One region of the Robertmurraya sp. DFI.2.37 genome, then DNA from elsewhere that is predicted to be linked to it. Evidence: riboswitches for the same ligand, from Rfam matches in the RefSeq annotation. Region 1 holds a riboswitch; each other region holds the start of a gene.

Region 1 (6,461 bases):
TTGTTTCGATTCTTTCTCCATGAAGCCAGTGAAAATATTGTCCATCATAAAAGAGATCGTTTGGATTCCCCTGCAAATGGCCACCTTTTAATAAAATCATTTTCGCACCTAACTCCAATAATGTTTTACTGGCGGAGAGCATATCTTCTTCTGTCTCTATTTTCCGATTAACAAGCACTTCTGCCTCTGGAATATTGGGTGTAATTATCGTTGCCAAGGGAATCATATGCTCGGTTAATGATTGGATTGCTTCTTCCTGTAGAAGATGATGTCCGCCTTTTGACACCATCACAGGGTCTAAAACAATTTGATTTGGTTGATATTTTTTCAAAGCTTGAGCGACTGTTTCAACAGTAGCCGGAGATGAAAGCATACCGATTTTGACTGCATTGACAGGAATATCGTCAAAGACAGCTTCTATCTGCTCGCGAATAATTTTGTTGTCTATGTTCTGTACGGATCGTACTTCTTGTGTATTTTGAGCGGTTACAGCAGTTATCACAGACATTCCGAATACTCCGTTAGCAGAAAAAGCTTTTAAATCAGCTTGAATTCCTGCACCGCCACCTGAATCAGAACCTGCGATTGTTAGCGCTGTTTTCATGAATCATTCCTCCAATTGCATGATTTCTTATTAATACTTTTAATAATCCATAACCCATCAGAGCTCCAGTTATTGAGCTAATCGCAAAGGCAGGAACTAGTCCAAAAAGAGTCGCCTCTTGCCCTAGAAACAGCACGGCGATTGGGTATGTTGCTATCGCACCGATCATTCCTGTCCCAACTACTTCTCCGAATGCCGCAAATGAGAGCTTTTTTGTTTTTTGATACAGAAAAGCAGCCAGCAATGCTCCGATCATACTTCCAGGGAATGCAAAGACACTTCCTGTTCCGAGCATATTGCGCAAGGAAGAAGAGATAAAAGCTTGTAACACGGCATACCATGGTCCGAGAAGAACCGCCGATAAGACATTGGCAAAATGCTGCACAGGAAAAATTTTTGCAAATCCAACTGGGATGTAAATCATGCTGCTTGAAATCGTTGTAATTGCAGCAATTAACGCTGTCAATGTCATCTTATTAGTTTTTTTCATAATCTTCTATCCTCTCTATTTGGATATGATGTTTTTAAAAGCACTATTTGCGTCAACTTCTTCTTTTAAAACACCTGTCTGGTAAAGCCATGCTGCAACCTCTTTCCAAACTTTTTCCTCTTGATAACCGAATGGGTGAGAGGGGTCATCCATTAATGGAAGAAGGACGTTTAAGCTTTCTGTCTCAACATCTCGATCAAGTGGAAAGCTGTCATTCTCGTTGTTAAATAGCACTTCCAATCCTTCTTTTGGATTATTTTTGACGTCTTCTTGTCCCTTTGTAAGAGCTTTCCAAAACTTCGAGAATACCTCTTCTTTTTTTTCTAAAGTATCTTCACCAGTAACAAGAATAAGTTCATAATTATCAGGAACCCCATAATCCGTTAAAGGAAACATGTCAACGTCATAACCTTCTTTTTTAAGGAGCACAAGCTCGTGATTTACATAAGCTCCAACTAATGCATCAACATTTTTGGTTGCTAATGAAGGCATAAGATCCCAACCGACATCCGTTAGTTTTACATCGTTAGCATTACCGCCATCATACTCCACCATAGTCTTTAAAATCGCTTCACTTACGGAAGAAGAAGGGTAGCCAACATTTTTCCCAACTAAGTCTTTTGGTGATCCAATGCCATTATCTTTTAAATACATAATTCCATCTAATGAGTGGCGAACAAGTGCAGCAATTGAAATAACAGGAATATCTTCAGCTCTAGACATTAATAACTGGGTTTGATAACTAATGGCTAAATCAACTTTACCTGTTGCTGCAAGCTTAAGTGGGTCATTTGTATCAGCAGGCATTTCCACCTTTACCTTTAAGCCTTCATCTTCAAAATATCCTTTTTCTTCCGCCATATAGATTGCAGAATGAACAGCGTTTGGATACCAGTCGAGCATAATGCTAATTTCTTCTAGCTCATTTTTAGTAGATTGAGTGTTTGAACAGCCAATGAGAATCGTTAAGATAAATATAAAACTGAACATCATACTTTTTTTCATTTAATTTCAACTCCAAAATTTATAATCTGTTTTTCCAACGTAATGTTCTTTTTTCTAGTAATGATGCAATGGCAAACAGAATAATCCCAACAACAGTTAAAATGACGATCGATGCAAATACGCCACTTGCATTTAAATCTCCTGACATTCTTCGACTATAGTAGCCAAGTCCTTCACTTGCTCCAAGCCACTCACCAATGGTTGCTCCAACAAGAGAGTAGACAATCGCAATTTTCAAACCAGAAAAAAAGGAGGGAAGTGCCATTGGAATATTTAATTTCGAAAAAATTTGCCGTTTGTTTGCTCCCATTGATCGTAACAATTCAATATAGTCTTTATCACACGACTTTAAGCCATCGTATGTTGCAACAACAATAGGGAAGAAAGACATTAATACCGTCACCGCTACTTTGCTCCAAATCGAGTAACCAAACCATAAAACAAATATGGGAGAGAGGGCGATGATCGGTATCATCTGCGAAATCACGACTGCCGGGTAGAGCATTTTTTCAATTGTTTTCGAGAAAAACATGCTCACTGCAAGAGCAACTCCTGCCGTGACTGCAATGATAAAACCAATGGAGAACTCGACCATCGTAGCCTTTAAATGTTCCAATATAAGTGGTCTCCACTGTTCAACAATATGGCTTGCAACGCTCGTAGGCGCAGGAATAATAAAGGCAGGGACAATTTTACTGCGCACCAAATATTCAACCAAAACCATTATTAAAATGACAAAGACGACAAAGAAGCTGTATTGTTTTAAGAAGTTTTTCATATTAGATCTTCTTCTCCAGTTCTTTTCGCAATTCAACCAAAATTTGCGAATGAAGCATTTCTTGATAGCGCGGCCGCGGCAAAGGAACAATCGTTTCTTCGATCTTTCTGTCTTCTTTCAATAAAATAATTCGATCTGAGAGATAACAGGCTTCTTCTAGATCATGTGTAATAAAGACAATCGTTTTATCAAGCTCCTGCCAAATTGATAAAAGCCAAGCTTGCATTTCTTTTTTTGTAATTGAATCCAATGCACCGAAGGGTTCATCAAGTAGGAGCACTTCTTTTTCCGTTAGCAACGTACGCAGGAAAGCTACACGCTGTCTCATTCCACCAGAAAGCTGATTAGGATACGCTTGCTCATAATCTGATAAACCTACTTTTTTCAACCAACTGCGGGCATTTTCTTTTGATATCTTTATTTCTTTCTTAATTTCAGCACCAATCATAATATTGTCAAGAATCGTTCTCCACGGAAAGAGCAGATCCTTTTGCGGCATAAAACCAACATCACCGAGAGTGACAGGCTTTTTATTGATGGAAATTTCGCCTTCATCAGCTTGTAACAATCCTGTAATTAACTTGAGAATGGTACTTTTTCCTGTACCACTTTTTCCAATTAACGAAACAAATTCACCTTGTTGAACGGTTAAATTTAGTTTTGCAATCACTGGAATTTCTTTCTTTGGAAATGTGTAAGTAACATTTTTAAGTATAAGTGTCATTGTCTTATCCTCGTTTAAATTGGCCAATCATGCTCATAATAGTTCATATCCCAAAATAAGTATTCGTATTTGGATGTAATTTGGAAATGTTCCTCCAATAACGCAAGTTCACGCTCCGGCAGTCCTTCAGCTAGTTCATCCATAAGTTTAATCAACGATTTCGCACCTTCTCCAAAGGTTTCAGAATCATATGTATCAATCCATTTTGCATATGGATTTGAGGAAATTCGCTCTCCATATTGTTTACGCAAAAGTTTCCCAATTTCCCAATAATCCCAAGCGCAAGGTAGTAAGCATGAAACGACTTCAGCCAACGTTCCGTTTTGTGCCACATTTAGCATGTAGCGTGTATAGGCGAGATTGATTGGCGTTGGCTTGGTAGCCTCCAACTCTTTGCGAGAGATGCCAAACTCAGCAGCGTATTGACGATGAAGTTCCATCTCAAAATGAAGGGTTTCATGTAATATTTTGGAAAAATGTTCCATCGTTTCCAGATCACGTGCTTTAGTTACGGCAGCAGCAAAAAGCTTCGCATAGTCGATTAAATACACATAGTCCTGTTTCATATAATGTGCGAATTTTTCACGAGGGAGTGTACCTTCTCCTAATTGCTGTACAAACGGATGACGATGACTCTTTTCCCATATTGGTTGCACGTTTTTAAAAAGTCGACCCGTGAATTTACTTGATTTCCTTATCTCCACCTTATTTTCCTCCTTTGATAAGTAAGCTTTTGAGGATGCTTGTATATAAATAAAAAAACCACTTTCCGAATTTTTCGGAAAGCGGTAAGGCATGAGGGCATCATACGCCATTACCTACTTCCCTACGCTAGTACGAACTAGATCAGGTTCAAAGGGTACGTCTCAGCCATAAGGCGCCCCTAGCAGAAAATGAAATTATTCAGTTGAATTTTGTTCTATTAAGAAAAAGATTCATATATTTATATACAAAAAACCTCCACAAAAGTGGAGGTTGCATCTCTAAATGAAACAACATTACCACTTCCCTACGCCAGTTTTAACCGGATCAGGTTCAAAGGGTTTAGAACATCTTGTTCAATCTCAGTCCATAAAAAGACTCCCCTAGTGTTCATATAAAAGTTTATAATCATATTAACACGGTTTCATACCCTGTTCAAGTAGTGCACATAAATAAACGAAGAGGAGTGGACAAATTAATGACAACAGGATTGCTGCATCATCTTGAAATTTATGTTTCCAATCTAGCAAAATCAAAGGAATTTTGGAGTTGGCTTCTTGAAGAATTAGGATATCGTTCATTTCAAAAATGGGACAAAGGTGAAAGTTGGAAGTTAGGGGATACATATCTCGTTTTTGTGCAAGCAGAGGAAAGGTTTTTGGAGCCCCCATATCATCGCTGCCGAGTTGGTTTAAACCATTTAGCTTTCCACGCAGATTCTCGTCAGCATGTAGACCATTTAACAAAGCGATTACGAGAAAGAGGTGTAAGTATACTTTATCCAGGTCAACATCCATTTGCTGGTGGGGAAGATCATTACGCCGTTTATTTTGAGGATCCTGATAGAATTAAAGTTGAATTAGTTGCAACGATGCCATAACTTTAGTTAAAATCGCTATTTACGGTAGAAGCAATGAATGAACGAAAAGGCGCCAAATCCTCTTGTTTAAGGCTTTGGCGCTATTGTTCTTGTTGAAATTGATCGACATCGTAGTTGTGTATAACTCTTTTAATGAGTGAATCTACATCTAGCTCCGGTGCTTAGACCTATTAAATTTCCCATTCCATCTGTACGATCAGTCAACCTACGTTGCTAGCCCCGTAAGTTTCCTATTTCTCTTACCTGAATGGTCCAATTTATACGGACCTGAACAAAGCGCATGTGCTTTTGTTCTGATAATTAAATCGTCTCAAGAATTTTTTTTAAAGCATGATCAGCGTCTACATAATCATAACCGAGATCTTTTGCAACTGCTTCATAAGTAATGGCACCAGCAGCAACATTAACGCCACATTTTAAAGCATGATTTTCTGAAATTGCTTTGTGTATCCCTTTATTGGCAATTTGCAAAGCATACGGGACAGTAACATTCGTTAGACCAATTGTAGACGTTCTTGGAACAGCACCAGGCATATTAGCAACAGCATAATGGACAACACCATGTTTCAAGTAAGTTGGAGCATCATGTGTAGTAATGCGATCCACGGTTTCAAAAATACCACCTTGATCGATTGCGACATCAACTACAACTGAGCCAGGTTTCATTGATTCAATCATTTCTTCTGTAACTAATTTTGGTGCTTTTGCACCTGGAATTAATACGGCACCAATTACTAAATCAGACTCGCGCACTGATTGGGCAATACTAAGTGGATTGGACATCAATGTTTGAATATCGTTTCCAAATAAATCATCTAATTGTCGGAGACGGTGGGGACTTAAGTCAATAATTGTCACTTCGGCACCTAAACCAATAGCAAGCTTGGCTGCATTCGTACCTACTACACCACCACCGATGATCGTGACCTTGCCACGCTTGACACCAGGAATACCAGAAAGCAAAATCCCTTGACCGCCATTAGATTTTTGTAAAAATTGCGCTCCAATTTGCGCTGACATACGGCCAGCTACTTCACTCATTGGTGTCAATAGGGGCAAGGTGCGATTAACTTCCACTGTTTCGTAAGCAATAGCTGTAACACCATTATCAACCAACGCTTTTGCCAGTTCTGGTTCAGCAGCTAAATGTAAATAAGTAAAGAGAATTAAACCTTGACGAAAATAGCCATATTCCGATGGGAGAGGTTCTTTTACCTTCATAACCATTTCGGCCGCCCATGCTTTATCAGGTGTTGATACGATTTCAGCACCTGCTTC
Region 2 (6,461 bases), on a different contig from region 1:
CAGAACCCAGAACGAAATGACATTGAGTACAAGCACTTGAAACATTGCACCAGCTGCCCGCACAATCCCATTTAAAACAAAATTAATGCCGAGAAATGGATAAAGAAAGGCGATCATTTGTAAATAATCAGTTCCAAATTGTATGGCATTTTTTTCATTTAAAAACAAACTTACTCCAAGACGAGCGAAAAAAACGACTAAGGTTGCTATAACAAGCATGATTGCAAAATTATAAATGACCGCATATTTGGCTATTTTCTTTACTCGTTCCCATTGATTAGCACCAATATTCTGTCCGGCCATACTATTAACTGCTGTACCAAGTGCGCTAGCAGGTAGCATAATTATACTGTCAATCCGTTGAGCGGCACCAAAGCCTGCCACAACTTCCTTTCCAAACGAATTAACGACACTCATAATCGCCATCACTCCTGCAGAAATTACCATCATCTGCAGTCCAGATGGAATGCCTAGTTTCAAAATAACCAGAACTTCATTTTTTTTCGGGACAGATGGAAGTGAGAACGGTGCCGTTTTTTTGCGTAGAACTACAATCATTCCGTATAGAAAGGCAATTCCTTGCGCCATTATCGTAGCAATCGCCGCACCGTGAATACCGAATCCAAAACCAGAAATTAAAATGGGATCTAAGATCGCATTTAATATAACCGCTAGCAAAACAAATTTTAACGGTGTTTTACTATCTCCTAATGCTCGAAGTACTGTCGCAATAAAGTTATAACCAAGAAGGAACAAGATTCCGATAAAATTGAGTTGCAAATAGATTGTTCCTTCAGCAACCATCTCACCCGGTGTTTGCAACAAGTTTAAAATCCGCTCAGATAAAAGATAACCAACACACCCCAATAAAAGAGCCAATGTTGTTAAGAGAACAACAAAAGCATTTAAGAAGTTTTTTAATCCTGTCGTATTTTCCATACCTTTTTGCTGGGACAGAATAGTCAATGTTGCATTATTTATTCCAATAATGAATGAAAGAACAGTAAAAATAACTGTACTGGCAACTGTTATTGCCCCAAGTGCATTGGCTCCTAATAAATTCCCTACCCACAGACTGTCAATAAATTGATACGACACTTGCAAAAGGTTTGTAAAGATAATCGGAGTAGAAAACCAAAAAAGCTGCTTATAAATATTGCCTTTAGTAAAATCATGAGCATTCATTCGGACACCTTTTCTTTTCGTCTTCTTCCCATTATTTCGGACTTTAAAGAAGAATGCTATTGAAAAGCTCGTGAAAATCAAGAATAATTTCTCCGCAAAATAAAAAAAATAGACTGAGTCAAGGAAAGCTTTTTACGAATACTGCCAAAATGTCATGACGAAAAATGTGAATAAAAGCATTTTAGGAGGAACAACATGCACGTTTCGTGGATTCTCAGTCTACTCTTACTGATCCATCCTCAAAGTGGAATACCACTAAGCATTACAGAAAATAATGATACGATCGCAATAGTGAAACGTCAAGAAGTCATGTTGCCAGTACCGGGTCTCGAACTCGTTGATCCGGTAAAATATGAGCAATTGCTTAAACAAATAGAACAACAAGTTGAAAAGAAAGCAAAAAACGCAACACTTAACGACTCTGGGCATATCATTCCAGAAAAAGTGGGCTACAAATTAAATCGTCATGCATTTACGGAGGCTTTTTTTCAATATTATTTTCATAACCGGTTAACCACATTGGAAGTGCCAAAAATGATGGTTTACCCGAAAGTTGATAGTGAGCTTCTTTCGATTATACGCACTAAACGGTTAGGACAATACATAACATACTTTAATTCAAGAAATAAGGCTCGTTCAAAAAATATCGAATTAGCAGTTGCAGCAATAAATAATCAAGTCGTCTTTCCTGGAGAAGTCTTCTCATTCAATAAAGTGGTCGGAAAACGAACAGTTAAAAAAGGCTATATGAAAGCCCCTGAAATTGTTAAGGGCGAATTAATTGAAGGGATAGGTGGAGGAATTTGTCAAGTCTCCTCCACTCTCTTTAATGCTGTTGATCGTTCTGGCGTTACGATGATCGAACGTTACTCACATAGTAAGCATGTACCCTATGTTCCACCAGGTAGAGATGCTACGGTTAGTTGGTATGGCCCAGATTTTTCCTTTAAAAACGAATATAATCAACCTATTTTGATTCGGGCGAAAGTTGTTGGCGGTATGGTGATTGTGTTTGTGTACTCATCGGAAGATATTAATTATAAACCACGAAAAATTACTTAAATAACTCCAAGTAACTTAATTATCATTTCCTTTATTTTGCATCATTTTTTTCAATTCCTGTTCCAAATCAACAATAGGTAATTCAAATAGCTGCTTATCATTGATCTTATAGATTCCAAATTCAATCAACCTTTCAATGAGCAGATCTCTTTCATTCATTATACATTCCTCCTTGCGAGCGAAAAAAAACCTCTTCTTATCATGATCCAATCAAGTAAGAAGAGGTTTTTACCTTTAAGCGCTCATCTTATCTTTCAAGCTCAATGCTTGTTGGAATTGGCACAGTTCTCTTGAAATGAGTCTGTTGCCGAGGTTTCTTAGGGCCAAATCCCTCCACCTCTCTGGATAAGTTCGAAATTAATCATATTAAATTTATAGGACTACTATAAAACAGTTCAATCATTCTGTCAATCAACTAATTGGCACGAACTTTGATAAGTCTAGGGGCATTACTTAATAACGCAAGTAAAACTACCGCACACAAAATGGCTGAACCTAACATCGCACCTCCATTAACGACGAGCGAGTATATAACCGGAGACATATTTTCTGGTGCATAGCTCCCCCAAAAGATAATACCCGCTAAGAAATGCCAAAAATACCGGGCAATACTTCCTACAAAAATGGCGATCATAACCCAGCTAAGAGCCTTCTTTTTATCCCCTTTTTGGAATTCAGCTTGGATTGGTTTAATGAAAAAGCCAGCGAAACCTATAAAAGCAAAGGCCACAAAATACTCAATTAAAAATTGAATAGGCGTTAAGAAATAAGCATCACCGACTGCAAACTGTAATAGTCCCCAAATAAATCCCGCAAGAAAACTTACTTTAAAGCCCCAGCGAAAAGCTAAAATAAAAATAGGTACCATTGCGAAAGAAATTGATATCCACGGACCGAGGTCAATAGATGGAAGCAAGTCTAAAATTAAGGCAAATGCAGCAAAAAAAGACGCCTCAATTAAAGCCAATAAACTTAATTTTTTCATAAAAAATCCCCCTTTTTTCTAAACGAAAACACAAGGGAGAACATGATAAGATCATATCTAAATAATCTTCCACATCCCTGCGCTAGCATTAACTAACAGGTTCAAAGGGTCAGAACTAACGTTCACTCTCAGCTATAAGCTCCCCTTGTGGTTTCCGTTATAAATTGTCTCACACAGTATACCGTAATTCTCCCTATTTGTGTAGTAGTTACTTTAAATCAGAATAATATTTCAGTAAATATCGGAAATTAATAAGGACACAAACTTGTGAGGTGTACGATGAAAAAAATGTCCTTTATTACTGTTTTTATCCTTGCTCTATCATTAACGAATTTGGCAAATGCAGCCCATCTAAAGGATATGAAAGCAGCCTTTATTAGGGATGGAAATCTGTGGATCTTAGTGAATCAGCAGGAAAAGCAAATTACACATTCAGGAAAAATTTATCAGCCGCAATGGTCCCATGATGGAAAGTGGATTCTTTATCAAAAAGAAGCGAATACTGAAAATAAAAATGAGAAAATACACCATGAAATATGGGTGTACAATATAGAAACTGAAGAGAAAAAGAAAATATTTCATAACGGTTACGCGCCACAATGGGCACCTCACAACAATTGGGTAGCATTCATACATAATCAAATTTTAAATATTTCAAATTTAACGGAGTTTCACAATCTTGCATTAGGGGTTTCAAGCTTTCAATGGCTTCCTACTGGACAGGGTTTTCTTCTTGCTTCCCCTGCTTACTTAAAACCAGACGGCTGGACATGTCCCATTCTTTATAAAAAGCAGTTACCAAATCATTTATCAGAGGCTAATGTTTTTGGTAATGTAAAAGAATTTTTTGTCGTACCACAAAAATTAAAAATTGATAATAAATATGTTATGTCAAATAGAGTTGACTTTCTTAGCTTCTCACCGAGTGGGAAATGGCTTTCGCTCATCATTTCACCAACAGCTTCTTTAGCAATGGACAGTAATATGCTTTGTGGATTATCGAGCGATGGTAAGTCATTTGAAATTGTAAATGAAGTGGTTTATGAAGTAGGCTCCCCAAAATGGGCACCTGCAAAAGATATATTGGCATATATTGGCGGTGGAAGGATTGTTTTTGGATTTAGAGGAAAGGACTTACTGTTAAAAGAGTTTGCTGTTTCATCGCTAACACCAGCAAATTTTGCTGAACTTAATTTTACATGGGTGGATGACCAATTATTAATAACCTCTCGAGTAGAAGCAAAAGACTGGTCCGATGAATTCTCCGAGCATCCATTGCCTTCTCTATATTCAGTCACGCTCAATAATGAAAAGCAAGTTAAAATAACGGAACCTGCAAACGGGCTCGGAGACTATGATCCTCATTATTTAAAAGCGATTGATAAGTTAATCTGGTATCGCGGTACCTCTATTAACGATCATAATCGCAATCTTTGGATCGCTGATACTGATGGTTCAAACGGAAAGATTTTATTAAAAAACATTGATGAAATTAAGTTTTTTGAGAGCTAGCCATTTTTAAGATGATTCGATCCACTTCTCTACTTCTGTTTCGAGTAGAGAAGTGGATCCCAATAAAAGATTTCAAACATTAGTGCGTATGAGCAGATTTTGTAACCTGCTCAAGATTTCTCCCCCACTCATTTTCAGTTCACCGCCGCCTTGAACTGTCGATTCAGTTCCACCACCTTTCCCGTTAATAAGCGGGAGAATCTCATTGGCGAGTGTTCTCATATTTATGTTCGCTTCCTTATCACGTGAAAACACGAACTGGATTTTATCCAGATTCTCAGTTATGAAAAACACATTAACACCTTGACCATGTTCAATCATTATGCGAGCAAGTCTTTGAAGCTGTTGAACCGATCGATTTGTAAAAACTTGTGCTATCACTTTTTCTCCAGCCCAGTCGTTCATGGACTTCATTAATTGCTCAGCTTCCAACTGCACACATTTTTCTTGTAAATCCGAGATCATTTTGGCCTGCGATTTGTTTATATCAAGAAGTTTTTCAGTAGCGCTAGGCAATTGTTTTTCAGAAGCGCTTAGTAATTGGCTTAATTCTTTCAAAATAGAATGCTTCTGCTGAAAATGAGTTATTATTCTATCTCCACATATAAAATGGACTCGGATTTTATTTCTCTGTCTCTCCCAATCAACAATCTTAATCATCCCAACTTCTCCTGTAGACGATGGATGTGTTCCACCACATCCGTTGTAATCGTAATCGGGAATGATTACAAGCCGAATATTCTCTGTTACAGACAATTCTTTTCTTAACTTATATTGTGCTGCTTCAGTTTGAGATACCCATTTTGCTTCGATCGGACGATTTTCGAGGACGATCCTGTTGGCTCTCTTCTCTGCTTCTAGAAAAAGTTCTTCTGATATTTGCCCACGATCAAGGTCAATTGTTGACACTTCTTTACCGAGATGAAAACTCACCGTATGAATCTGAAATAATTCTTCAAAAGCGGCTGTCAAAATATGCTGTCCAGCATGCTGCTGCATATGATCAAACCTTCTTTGCCAATCAATCTCCCCATTAACTTTCTCTATACTTGCTAATTTTTCTTCTACATAATGGCGTACTTCACCATCTACTTCCTCTACTTTAAAAACCTTATTCCCGTTAAGAGTTCCTGTATCAAAAGGTTGTCCTCCACCAGTCGGGTAAAAAGCAGTAGCTTCTAATACAACATACCAATCACCATTTTCATCTTGTTTTTGCCCTCTCCCCTTCGCAACAAACTCTTTTATGTATGCATTTTTATAAAATAATTTTTCCGTCATTTTCACATTTCCTCTCAAGCTCTTTTTTCTCCATTATGAAATAATTTTAACTAAAAATACAGAAACTTGAATAAATAATTTTTACTAGGTGAAGATATAGATAATCATAGCAGAAAGGAGGTCATAGTATGGAAGTTACAATGAGTTCTGCAGAAGTACTGGAAGAGATCAAACGCTTAAACTCAAGCGGCTCGAATATGAGCAAAAAGTTTGTTAAAAAAGCAAACCCAAATCTTATGAGAAGTGCTCTTCATTATTTTCCCGATTGGGACAGTGCAATTGAACGAAGTATTTCTAGTTAAAATCGTTTTGTAACATTACATAGTCTATGGCCATTTTAAACCTTTAGCGAAAAGACAACACGAGAACGTGTTGTCTCAGTTTGTCGACAAAAGGGGTTCGGAATGGTCACATTCCGAACCCCTTTTAATGATTT
Region 3 (6,461 bases), on a different contig from region 1:
TACTTCTATTGAAGGAAGTGAAAACTTCGGACAAACTGTAATGCCTTCTTCAAAAGAAAGATATGAACGAGCACTAGAGTTTACGGAAGTAGTTCGTAAGCTTTGGGACAGCTACCCGAATGAGGCATTGACTATGAATCGAACGTCCGGACAATTTACCAATCATGAAATCATTTCTCCTGTATACCATAAGGGTAAATTTTATGATGTAGCAGGTCCATTAAATGTCCCTGCTTTTGGTTCAGAGTCCATTCCGTTGTTTCAAGCAGGTGCTTCCGATTTAGGGAGAAGCTTTGCTTCCTTTGTGGCAGATGCTTGCTTTGTCGCTGCACCGGATATGGACTCGGCGCTTGAATTAAGACGTGATTTACAAAGAAGAGCTCATGAACATGGACGTGATTCAAGGGCGATTCGTGTGTTGCCAGGTATGCATTTCTTTTTAGGTGAGACACGTGAGGAGGCGCAGCAACTTTATCAAGATACTTATGCCCATTTAACGTATGAGCAAAGACTAGCTGCAGTTCAGCGTATTTTAGGTGTCGATCTTCGTCATCTTTCCCTCCAATCTCGCGTCACTGCTAAAGACATTCCTGAAGTGATGGAGAACGTCCGCAGCCGAACGCATGCAGATTTATTAAGACGAATCATCATCAATGAGGAACCAACCCTTCAAGCTTTGCTTTCTAAACCTGAAGTCATTGGCTCGGCTCACTGGGTCGTCATCGGAACACCTGCTGATGCGGTTGAAGAAATAATAAAATGGTATCGGCATGGTGCACTTGATGGTATCATTGCCTTGCCGGGAGGGGCTGTGCAATCCTTGCACTTGTTTTTTGAAAAAGTAGTTCCTCTTTTAGTTGATAAAGGACTTTTTAAACAAGAATATCATGGCGATACGTTAAAAGCTCATCTGCAGAATAAATAGAGGGAAACGCTTTGTTTCCCTCTACTGACGAATGGAAGCTCCCGGTGATTTGAACGGTTATTGTGCAAATTTCATAATTTCTTGTGAAGTTTCGTGCGGCTTTTTGACCATAGAGGTGTGACTGGAATCAGTAATAATGCGAAATGTGACAATGCTCAAGCTTCTATATCGATGAATATCCTTTTTTAAACCTTCCTCACCTGCCATTCTATCTCGTTCGCCAAAAAGAACAAGAGTGAGGATGTTCAATGGTTGTGACCGAATATCAGGGGGTGTTTGACTGTAAGTAGTTTCCAATCAAGTAACGAACCAATGCAAAGGCTTGTTTAAACCAATAAATTCTAAATGATGAAAGTCAAAATTAGGAGCGTTTAAAGATCAACAATGGTGGAGCCATATGGGAGGGAGCATTTTTGTTGGCCGAATCATTAAGATGATCATAGGCAGTGAATTACGATAAAAAATGAGTTCGGGACAGGACCGAACTCATTTTATGTATCTGATGAAAAACTTTATCACACTGAATTTAGGGGTGTGTTTAGACCTAATAATATAAAACATTTACTTTATTACATTTGATACATTGCTCATAATAAGGATTGCTTTTACTAAAATGATGGTCACAATTTTGCTGAATCTCTTTTAAACGTTTCTCTAATAAAGCAAGATGGCTTTTTAGTTGATTAATCTCTGCTTCCATTTTTTCAACCTTCATCCAAATAACCTCCTAAGATAGTTACTGGTATATGTTACCGCCAGATTGCTTAAATTCTTCAGACTTTTCCTTCATGCCTAATGCAATCGCTTCCTGTGGATCAAGTTTGTTCTTTTTTGCATAGTTGCGAATGTCTTGAGAGATTCTCATACTGCAAAATTTAGGTCCGCACATTGAACAGAAATGGGCCGTCTTTGCTCCTTCAGCAGGTAATGTTTCATCATGATAGTCAAGTGCCCGTTCAGGATCTAAAGATAAATTAAATTGATCCCTCCAGCGGAATTCAAAGCGTGCTTTTGATAAGGCATCATCTCTTTTTTGTGCGCCTGGATGTCCTTTTGCTAAATCAGCAGCGTGTGCGGCAATTTTATATGTAACCACTCCTACACGGACATCATCTCGATTTGGTAATCCTAAATGTTCTTTAGGTGTTACATAACAAAGCATGGCAGTTCCATACCAACCGATCATGGCAGCTCCAATGGCAGAGGTAATGTGATCATAACCAGGAGCAATATCCGTCGTAAGAGGTCCAAGTGTGTAGAAAGGAGCTTCTTGGCAGACTTCCAGTTGTTTATCCATATTTTCTTTAATGAGATGCATCGGTACATGCCCTGGTCCCTCGACCATCACCTGCACATCATGCTCCCATGCTATTTTCGTTAGCTCTCCAAGAGTCTCTAATTCTGCAAACTGTGCCTCATCATTCGCATCTGCAATAGATCCAGGACGTAAACCATCTCCTAAAGAGAATGCAACATCATAGGACTTCATGATTTCACAAATTTCTTCAAAGTGCGTATATAAAAAGTTTTCTTTGTGGTGGTGCAGACACCATTGTGCCATGATGGAGCCACCGCGAGATACAATCCCTGTTAAACGTTTTGCTGTTAGCGGGACATAGCGCAAAAGAACACCAGCATGAATTGTGAAGTAATCAACGCCTTGCTCAGCTTGTTCAATTAAGGTATCGCGGTAAATCTCCCAAGTGAGATCTTCAGCAACGCCATTTACCTTCTCAAGTGCTTGATAAATAGGGACAGTCCCGACAGGAACAGGTGAGTTACGGATAATCCACTCTCGCGTTTTATGAATATTTTTACCGGTTGATAAATCCATAATAGTATCAGCGCCCCAGCGTGTCGCCCAGGTCATTTTTTCAACTTCTTCTTCAATGGAGGATGAAACAGCAGAATTGCCGATATTTGCATTGATTTTTACATGAAAGTTACGTCCAATTATCATCGGCTCTGATTCTGGATGATTGATATTAGAAGGAATAATCGCTCGCCCCTTTGCAATTTCATCACGAACGAATTCAGGCTTCATATTCTCCCTAATAGCGATAAATTCCATTTCAGGGGTGATAATTCCTTTTCTCGCATAATGAAGCTGTGTAATATTTTTCCCCTTTTTGGCTCGTAACGGTTTCCGTTTTAAACCGGGGAATACGTTATGATTCGTGCGAGGATCGTCTTCATCCTTATAACCATTATCCTCAGGCCTGATTTCCCGACCATCGTATTCCTCAACATCCCCCCGTTCTTGAATCCAAGGACGGCGGAGGGGAGGAAGACCTATTGTAATATCGACAGCATAATGGGGGTCTGTATAAGGTCCACTCGTGTCATATACACGTACTGGAGGATTTTCCTCGTCTCCAAACGTGCCGGTTGTCGGGCTTAACTGGATTTCACGCATGGGGACGTTAATGTCAGGTCTGGATCCTTTTACATAGACCTTTTTGCTCCCGGAAAAATTGGACATGATGGCAATGTTTTGTTCATTTAATGAAGATGTTGACATAATAAATCTCTCCTTTTTTTGGATATAAGGACAAGAAATAGAACACAACAAGTGGAAAGCTAATGAAGTACATAAGAAAGCCGGGTCCAATAATGGTTGGACCCGGCTAATATGTATACAGAAGTAGTATAACGATAATGATGCTTCTAACTTCCCCACGCTGGTATGAACCAGATCAGGTCCCAAGAGTCAAGAAACTTCATCGCGTTTCTTTCTCAGCCCAACTCATTGGACTCCCCTAGTTATTTCGTATTCAATTTGAGTCTAGTATACATGACTCTTCACAAAAATAAAAGGAAAATTTAGAAAATAAGCTTGGACTTGTTTAATTGAAAATGGTTGGATTTTTCATCGAGGCCACTTACAAGGAAAGACAGCGGAACCCGAATCCCTGCATAGTTTGTTTGGATCGATAGGGGAGCAAGGCCAAGTGTGGTCAAATGGAATTCCATCGGAATAAAAGGTTCATGGGAACATGTTCGCGTCAAATCGAGATTTGGACAAAAGGTACGTGGGCAAGATTCATAGAGTCCGAATAGAATCCCAATCCGGACAGAAATCTTTTGGGCCGGCGCAATAGAGCCCGAATCCAACCCAGATTCGGACAATAGTCAAGCGCTTCCTGTAAATAGAGTCCAAATAGAAACCAGGTTTGAACAAAAAACCTTGCATGTGTCACTCTTACCGGCTAAGTAACCTTCTTGCTTGTGCTCAGGCTCCCGTTCGTCGGTTTCCTTGTTTGTGAAAGAACGAACTGATCCAGCACCAGCTCCCGCTCTCACTATTACTTTTGATGTGTTTTTCTATATTGGCTGGGGGAAGTTCCTGTTAAACTTTTAAAAACCCTACTGAAATAAAAATTATCTTGATATCCGACTGCTTCAGAAATTTCCGAGACAGTCAGTTCACTAATGGTGAGCAATTCCTTTGCTTTGGAGATTCGGTATCTCGTTAAATATTGGATCGGAGTTAAGCCTGTAATCTTTTCAAAGAGGTAAGCGATTCTTCTGCGATCAATCTCGAACATGTCGGCCACTTCACTAATGCTGACTTCTTGCTCATAGTGCGTGTGGAAATAATCTAGTATTTTTGTTACTTGCTGTACGGTAAAATTGTATTGGCTGTTTCTTGCCCCGTTTAAGATCGATTGAAGTAAATTCATGAACAGAACCTTTAATTCAAACTGCGAGAAATAATCAGGATTCATATTTTTGCTCAATAATTGTTGAACAACCGCTAAAATTTCCTCCATATTATCAATTTCGATTGAGAAGTGCTTGTTGGCGAAGGTACTAAATTTACCCTCAGCATCGATTAAATGATAGTGAATGACCACGTATGTCCAATTATTTTCAAAGGTTTTGATTTCAATATCCATTCCTGCTCCAGCATGAACGATCGTATTTTTATTAATATGGTAGGGAACGCCATTTAAGGAAAAGCGAGCTTCACCTTCGAGCGGAATAACCAGTCCGCAAGTTTGTGAATCTGTTTTTCGATTCGTATCTATTTTTCCGGCAGGTAATGTACTTTTAAAAGCGTTTCTAAATTGAATCGAGGAGGTTGCAAAATACTCGATTAACTCATTTGTTTTAATAGACAATGCAGTCACCCTTTTTACACTTGAATGAAAATGATTATCATTATTGGTTATTATAACATAGTAACGGATACTAAAAAGAGTTAGTTTGATTATCCCAGAAAATCAGTGAATTTGGATGAAACATGAGGGTTTGTTTGAAAGAAATACTATAGTGAAATTCCTGCCATATTTATTATAAATAAAATTGAAAGATTCGGATCAATTAGAAATAAAAAAACTGTTGACGCTTTCAAGTTAGGATCATATAATGTAGACAAATCTAATAACAAATTAGACATGTGACTGGTAATGCAGGCAGGATCTAAAATTGGCAAATCATTGTTATTTGCTGTTTTAGGTCCTGCCTTTTTGCGTCTTCAGCCATGAAATATCATCATTTTTTTTGTAAAAGGAGGAAGAGGGATGGACTACAAACAGACAGCAACCGCAGTGTTAAAGAATGTCGGTGGAAAAGAAAACGTTTCCCACTTCGAACACTGTTCAACAAGATTGCGTTTTTCCCTAATTGATAGTAGCAAGGCAAATGTAGAAAAGCTAGAAGAAGTTCCAGGGGTAATCGCCGTTAAAATGAATGCCCAATGCCAAGTTGTGATAGGGAACGAAGTAGTAGAAGTGTACGATGAAGTAATAAAACTATTAGGACCAAACATCGGACATAACGAAGCTGCAGATCAGCCGAAGCAGAAGCAAAAAATAGGAAGTGTGATATTAGACTTTATCGTGGGTGTGTTTCAGCCGTTAGTTCCAGCGATTGCTGGTGGAGGAGTATTAAAGTCATTATTATTACTACTATCTGTATTAGGTTTAATAGATTCAAGTGGACAAACCTATACGATTTTAAATTTAATTGGGGATGCGCCATTATATTTTCTTCCATTATTAGTTGCGGTAACGACTGCAAATAAATTAAAGGTCAATCCACTTGTTGCCCTATCAGCTGTAGGTGCATTAATCCTGCCTAGCATGTCAGCATTGCTAGGAGAGGGTGCTCAGTTATTCAGTCTTGATATTAAAAATATTGCCTATTCATATCAAGTATTTCCGGCTATTTTAACGGTACTATTATACGCACAGATTGAAAAATGGTTTACAAAAGTGTCGCCAAAGCCAATTCGAATCTTTTTTGTACCAATGATGTCACTTTTAATCACGGTACCGATTTCCTTATTAATATTAGGACCTATCGGTTTTACACTTGGACAAGGGTTTACGACAGTTATTCTTGCGATATTTGATAAAGTAGGCTGGATTGCTGTAGCGCTTTTAGCGACTGTTCTGCCACTTATGGTCGCAACAGGGATGCACAAGGCGATGGTACCATATGCAGTAACAACCATGAGCGAGCTTGGCAAGGAGGTTCTTTATTTACCAGCCTCACTTGCACATAATATTTCAGAAAGTGGAGCTTGTTT

The links. A riboswitch is a leader RNA that binds a small molecule or an ion and turns the genes downstream of it on or off. The one in region 1 is predicted to bind thiamine pyrophosphate.
Region 2: another riboswitch for thiamine pyrophosphate. It lies ahead of thiT (energy-coupled thiamine transporter ThiT); the one in region 1 lies ahead of tenA (thiaminase II).
Region 3: another riboswitch for thiamine pyrophosphate. It lies ahead of thiC (phosphomethylpyrimidine synthase ThiC); the one in region 1 lies ahead of tenA (thiaminase II).

The regions. Positions count from the first base shown of each region.
Region 1 is NZ_JARGEJ010000014.1:51,996-58,456, forward strand. It holds gene thiD (bifunctional hydroxymethylpyrimidine kinase/phosphomethylpyrimidine kinase) at 1-604, opposite strand, end outside; gene thiW (energy coupling factor transporter S component ThiW) at 573-1,094, opposite strand; gene PZE06_RS09950 (ABC transporter substrate-binding protein) at 1,110-2,099, opposite strand; gene PZE06_RS09955 (ABC transporter permease) at 2,119-2,877, opposite strand; gene PZE06_RS09960 (ABC transporter ATP-binding protein) at 2,879-3,601, opposite strand; gene tenA (thiaminase II) at 3,616-4,305, opposite strand; TPP riboswitch at 4,408-4,496, opposite strand; TPP riboswitch at 4,591-4,698, opposite strand; gene PZE06_RS09970 (VOC family protein) at 4,782-5,183, shown strand; gene ald (alanine dehydrogenase) at 5,484-6,461, opposite strand, start outside.
Region 2 is NZ_JARGEJ010000053.1:68-6,528, reverse strand. It holds gene PZE06_RS20395 (MATE family efflux transporter) at 1-1,185, opposite strand, end outside; gene PZE06_RS20390 (VanW family protein) at 1,381-2,247, shown strand; gene PZE06_RS20385 (Fur-regulated basic protein FbpA) at 2,263-2,406, opposite strand; SAM riboswitch class I at 2,492-2,599, opposite strand; gene thiT (energy-coupled thiamine transporter ThiT) at 2,663-3,232, opposite strand; TPP riboswitch at 3,290-3,388, opposite strand; gene PZE06_RS20375 (TolB family protein) at 3,512-4,744, shown strand; gene PZE06_RS20370 (alanyl-tRNA editing protein) at 4,817-6,025, opposite strand; gene PZE06_RS20365 (hypothetical protein) at 6,154-6,327, shown strand.
Region 3 is NZ_JARGEJ010000046.1:25,577-32,037, forward strand. It holds gene PZE06_RS19350 (NtaA/DmoA family FMN-dependent monooxygenase) at 1-925, shown strand, start outside; gene PZE06_RS19355 (serine protease) at 1,470-1,640, opposite strand; gene thiC (phosphomethylpyrimidine synthase ThiC) at 1,662-3,446, opposite strand; TPP riboswitch at 3,582-3,696, opposite strand; gene PZE06_RS19365 (AraC family transcriptional regulator) at 4,231-5,058, opposite strand; gene PZE06_RS19370 (beta-glucoside-specific PTS transporter subunit IIABC) at 5,452-6,461, shown strand, end outside.